2 regions of the Clostridium sp. JN-1 genome follow, and region 2 is predicted to be linked to the other one. Evidence: predicted binding sites of a transcription regulator. Region 2 holds the regulator's gene; the other holds the start of a gene.

Region 1 (3,223 bases), 1.0 Mb from region 2:
CATGTTCCCTGCTTAAGTACTGGTTCTATTGAATCTTCTGGTTTCAAGTTTTCAGATCCTTTCATAAGTCCTTGACCTACAACAAATGGAAGATCTTTAACTCTTAATCTTTTTAATACACCATACCTATGCATAAGTGACTCTTTTGCCAAATCAAGCTTGGCATCTAAAAGTTTAAAGAACTTATTTATATCACCCTTAGCAACAATTCCAAGTCTAGGTAAGTTTATAGTAGTAGGTGCAATATTTCCTCTTCCCTTAACACCAGCTTCTCCATTTATATTAGACATTACATAAGTTCTGCATCCCATAGTAGCTGGTAGTATTCCTTTATCATAATAATACTTATTAAAATCTGCATCCAAATTCATAAAAGTAGGATTCATCCTCTTTGCAGCAACTCTGCAAGCTAATTTAAATAAATAATAGTATGGATCTTCAGGATTCTTGTTTACACCTGCTTTTACCCTAAAAATTATATTAGGGAAAATAGGCTGCTCTCCCTTTCCAAGTCCTTTTTCATATTCTGTTAGGAATATTTCACATATAAGTGCTGCATCCTTAGATTTTGGTACACCTATATTAACAGATGAAAATGGGACTTGAGAACCAGCACGTGAATGCATCGTATTTAAATTATATACAATACCCTGCATAGACTGTTGTATAGTTTTTCTAAGCTTCTTTTCAACTAATTCATCTATATCGCTGTCTTTAACTCCAACTTCTAATAACTCTTTACTTATTTCTTCTCTTGTAGGTTCAACAAATTCACTCATATCATTATCAAAATCCGAATGAGACTGTCCACCAAACATATCATTTTGAGTTGATTGCAAAAGTATACATGATAATTCAGCGGCAGATTCTATCCTTCTTGGTTTTCTTATGGTTCCATATCCTGTGTTAAATCCTCTATCGAGTATTTCCTTTGTTGGTATATGTAAACAATTTACAGTAAGATTATAGCTATCTAAATCATGATAATAGACATCTCCATTTTCATGTGCTTTAGCAAGATACTTTGGCATAGATGCTAAATTATGCCACTTATTGGATTCACTTGCTATTCTAAGTAACTTTGAACTAAAGTTATTTCCAACATTAGCATTATCTCTATCTGTCTCTATTCCTATTTTTTCTATGACTTTCATCAAGTCTGATTTTATTTCTCTTATTTTAGTTCTTTCTTTTCTATAATTTGAATAAGCTGCACCTACTTGTTTATAATCATTTTCCATTAAAGTTTTTTCAACTATGTTTTGTATATCTTCAACTTTAATTTCATCTATATTAAGTCCTTCTATTTTTTTTATAACCTTTTGAGTCAAATCTATAAAATCACTTTCCTTAAGATCATATCCAATTTCTTCTGAAGAACCTTTTATAGCATTTCTTATTTTTCCAGGATCAAATTCAACCTTTCTTCCATCTCTCTTCACAACATATAGCATAATAAATACCTCCTAACCACAATATATTGTGTTTAATACCTTGATTATTATACTATGGAAAAATTTTTTAAGCAATTCTTAAATTAGTACTGACTATATATTATATCAATTTACTTTTACATATCTCGTTATTTTATTGATTTTTATTATGGATTAAGATTTGATATTTATATTTTTATAAGAATGAAATTCTTGAATAATTAGTACAAAAAATGCAAAACTAATTAACGAGGTGATATAAATGATTGGAAAAGTTATTGACATGAACGTTAGTGAAGCATTTGTAGTATTACAGGACAACAGAACAATAGAAATAGGTTCAAGTCATCTTCCCCCTAATTGTAAGATAGGAACTACTATAAATATAGATCCATGCTCAATAGAAATGAAAAATGATAATCATATATATTAGTAGAGGCTTACCATCAAATTGATTGACAGCAGCCTCTTTACAATAAATTAAAAACCATCCGGCTTACTATCTGTGACTTTGATATCCCAACGTGCATTTTCATATTTGTCAAATATATAATATTTTTTTTCACTTTTATCTTCTCTGTCATAGAATGTAACTGTACCTTTATATAAAGTTAATTTATAACCTTCAGTTTTTACAGTTGCCAAAATAGTATATTTATCTTTATCTGCAGCACTTACAACTTTAGTATTCTTAAACTTGCTGTTTAGATCATCTTTAAAACCTTCAAGATCATTAGACAATATATATTTAGCAACTTCAACATCATCATCCAAATTCACTCCAACAGACTTTCCCTGCTTTTTTTGGGACTTAATATAATCATCTAAAGCCATAATTATAGACTTATAGTACACATTTTGAAAGTCTTTTGGTTCTCTTATTGTCCAAAAGTTTTGAATTACACTAGTATCTATTCTTTTAGATACTGCATACACCTTATTATCGCCATATAAATTACCTGTATCTTTCTTGTCTAACTCAGCTATGTAATTAAATTTATGAACTTTACTTCCTTGATATATTTCAAAAACATAATCTGGTTTAAGAGATGACTTGTTTTTTACAGGTTTTGCATCAGATAAGATATCATACAATTCTTCTATAGCTTGTTGGTCTTGAAGTACAAATCTAAATCCTTCATCTCTAGTACTCTGTATTACTATTTTCTGTATTTTATCATTTTTTATATATTCAAAATCATTATTTTTAATGCCAAGTTTAACTTGCATTTGATGAACGCTGCTGCATCCTGATAAAAGTAAACATAGTATTAATGATAAGCATAAAAAAACTTGTTTTATCCTCTTTAATTTCATAATTTTTTTCTGCAACTACAGCTACCTCCTGAATCTTAATATCCTTATTATTTTATATTTATTATAGCATATTTATAAATAAAAAAATCCCTTGTACAAATTATAATACAAAGGATCACCATATGTTCAACTTTCATAATTTAAAGTCTTAACTATATTCTCAAATATAACTGACATATCTTCTTTAAAGTCATCTTTCTTTACAAAAAATGAGAACCTAAAAAACTTTCCATCACCTCTTATAAAATATTCATATCCATTATATTCTATATCATCCGGGGTAAGTATTATGTATTTAACCAAATATCCACCGCTGCTATTTACAGTTATAGGTTCTACTTTATATGCCTTATATAAGTTTTGTTCACTTGATACCTTTTTACTTTCTTCCAAAAAGGTTCTTAAATCCCTGCTTGAGTTCCAAACTTCTACAAAACCGTGAATCTTATAATCCTTACTGATAAAATCATTAT
Region 2 (3,223 bases):
TTATTAACTACAACCGCAAAGCCTACAGCACATACTTTATGATCTACAGGTTCCTTCGCCTTTGCTGCATCCAAACTTTTTTCTGCAAAAATATCGGAATTACCTATATCAACACTTCCTTCTTCAACTAATTTTAAACCAGTTCCACTTCCCCCTCCTTGAACATTCACTGATGCATTTGGATTCTTTTCATTAAACTTTTTACTTGTTTGTTCAACTAACGGCTGCAGTGCAGTTGAACCGGCTGCAGTTATTGAACCTGAAAACCCATTTTTATTACTTCCTGAATTTGACTGAGTATTACTTTGTCCACACCCAACAAACATTCCAGAAATTATCATTACAAATAATGCCCCTACAATAATCCTAAGATTGTTTTTTTTCATTACATAAAACCTCCTATTTCGATCACAAATATTATGATAAACTTTCAAGGTTAACGCATTGTTATACGTATGTTAATTAAATTTAACAAAAGCATTGCTTGTTATAGTATTTCTCATATAAAATAAAAATATGTTTAAGCAGTTAAAATACTTAAACATATTTTCAAAATTACATTTCTTCATTTTTTATTATTGGTATTGATATAATAAACTTGCTTCCCGTTTTTGGTTCACTCTTTACTTCTATGCTGCCATTAAATAAGATAACTATGTGCCTGACTATTGCAAGCCCTAATCCCGTTCCACCTTGCTTTCTTGACCTAGCCTTATCAATTATTTTAAAAATATAAAAGAAAACATCCTTCCATCTTGATTTTTTCTATATGAATGTGTCTTATAATCTTTTGAACAAAAAGTACATATATTTAAGTTTCTTATATCTTTAACTTTCTTTAACTCCAATTGATGTACTATACAATTTTGCATATTTAAATGTCTCCCTTTGTGTATATTAACATTTTTATAAATAGGTGTATTGGTAAATTTCTCAATTAATTCTTCGCTTACTTCATAGCAGCATTCATGAATATGAGGACCAATAACAGCTGTAATATCTTCTCCCTTACAGCTGTATTCTCTTTCCATCTTTTCAATTGTCTTGTACACTACGCAGCTTAAAGTACCTCTCCAGCCGCTGTGAACTGCTGCTATAACTTGACTTACTTTATCATACAAAAGAACTGAAACACAGTCCGCAGTAAAAACACCTACTGCTGCATTCCTTTTATTTGTAATAAAAGCATCTGCCTCATGACGTTTACCATCGTAATCTATAATTTTGTCACTATGAATTTGGTTCAAAAATCCAACTTCTTTTACACCAAACCACTTTTTTATATTTTGTATATTTTTGATTCCTATTTCCTTTTTTCTATCAAAGTCTAAATTATTTTCAGCTGTAGAAAATATCATTTCTGCCTTTTCAAAAGGTATACTTATAAACTTATACCCATCTATTAATACATCCTTCATACTAATCTCCTCTATCTATTCTAGTCTTAATCATATTTTAACATTTTTTCATATGCATATCATATTATCACCATAATATTTAACTATCTTAACTTAGATTTAGCAAAAAAAAATAAATGGCATACATCAAGTATTCCACTTATTTTTTTGCAATTAAATTCTTTATTTCTTCCATAAATGTATTTACATCTTTAAATTGCCTATAAACTGAAGCAAATCTAACATATGAAATTTCATCTAGATCCTTTAAACTTTCCATTATCATTTCACCTATGTCTTTTGAGCTAATTTCTGTTATCATATTATTACTTATGCTCTTTTCTATATTGTAAGCTACATCTTCAATTTGCTTTCTAGAAACAGGTCTTTTTTGGCAAGCTTTTATAAGCCCATTTATTATTTTATTTCTGTCAAAATACTCCCTATCCATATTTTTCTTTATAACTAAAACAGGTATGTTTTCAATTTTTTCATAGGTAGTATATCTCTTATTACATTTTAAACATTCTCTTCTTCTTCTAATTGCCATATTATCTTCAGTAGATCTTGAATCAACTACTTTGCTTTCACTATAACCACAGTAAGGGCATTTCACATTTATTCACGTCCTTCTAAATAAATATATTCCTCTGTATATATTATACACTGTTTGTGAAAAATTTGTAGTATCTATTGTACCTTATCCATCATATCTAGGCACTTTCCTGCACCAAGAACAACACACTCAAGTGGATTTTCTGCAATGCACGTATGTATATGTATTTCACTTTGTATAAGCTTATCCAAACCTTTTAAAAGTGAACCGCCGCCTGAAAGTACTATCCCTTTATCCATTATATCCGCTGCAAGTTCCGGCGGAGTTTGTTCAAGTGTAGTTTTAATTGCTTCAACTATGAGCGATACTGGTTCTTTCAAAGCTTCTCTTATTTCACTTCCTGTTATGGTAATAACCTTTGGAAATCCAGCCATTGAGTCACTGCCCATCACTTCCATAGTTTCTTCATCATCATCATCTTTATATGCAGAACCCAGCTGTATTTTAATATCTTCTGCTGTTCTTTCCCCTATGGTTACATTAAATTTTCTTTTTATGTAGTTAATAATTGTTTCATCCAGCTTATCTCCTGCAGCTTTTATACTCTTACTAGTAACAATACCTCCAAGTGAAACAACTGCCGCCTCAGTAGTACCTCCACCTATATCAATAATCATGCTGCCAACTGGCTCATCTACAGGCAAACCAGCTCCTATAGCTGCAGCTATAGGCTCTTCAATCGTCATAATTTTGTGTGCTCCTATTTCAGTTACTGCCTGATTAATTGATTTCTTTTCAACATCCGTAATTTCTGAAGGATGGCAAATTACAACTTTAAAGTTTTTAAAAGCACCCTTACCATCAACCTTTTTAATAAATTTTTTAAGCATTTGTTGAGCGACATCAAAGTTAGCAATTACTCCATCTCTTAATGGTCTAATAGTATCAATATTTTTTGGTGTTCTGCCTATCATATTCTTAGCCTCTAACCCAACAGCTAAGACTTTCCCATTTGTATTATCTACAGCTGCAGCTGACGGTTCATTTAACAGAATACCTTTCCCTTTTACATAAACCAAAGTATTTGAAGTTCCTAAATCTATTCCAATATCTCTAGACGTTACAAAAAATCTCATCAAAATTTCCCCTTTCAAATTTGCAATATATCTTTAGATAATATTGATGATAATGTACGTAAAGTAGATTTACATTTTCATAAAGTCCCATACATACTTTTTTTAAAGTATATATTTAATGAGGCTGCTTTTCA

The links. The regulator NrdR, encoded in region 2, represses ribonucleotide reductase genes. The targets are predictions, from matches to a motif close to CACNANATNTNGTG.
Region 1: the regulator NrdR is predicted to act here: its motif matches at 1,472-1,485, upstream of EBB51_RS00590 (anaerobic ribonucleoside triphosphate reductase).

Annotation. Positions count from the first base shown of each region.
Region 1 covers NZ_CP033465.1:110,714-113,936, reverse strand. Annotated here, with positions in the region: gene EBB51_RS00590 (anaerobic ribonucleoside triphosphate reductase) at 1-1,454, opposite strand, end outside; gene EBB51_RS13565 (hypothetical protein) at 1,696-1,866, shown strand; gene EBB51_RS00585 (hypothetical protein) at 1,914-2,765, opposite strand; gene EBB51_RS00580 (hypothetical protein) at 2,877-3,223, opposite strand, start outside.
Region 2 covers NZ_CP033465.1:1,865,595-1,868,817, forward strand. Annotated here, with positions in the region: gene EBB51_RS08810 (phosphate ABC transporter substrate-binding protein) at 1-386, opposite strand, end outside; partial or broken gene EBB51_RS08815 (ATP-binding protein) at 556-720, opposite strand; gene pgeF (peptidoglycan editing factor PgeF) at 720-1,418, opposite strand; gene nrdR (transcriptional regulator NrdR) at 1,558-2,013, opposite strand; gene EBB51_RS08830 (rod shape-determining protein) at 2,088-3,089, opposite strand.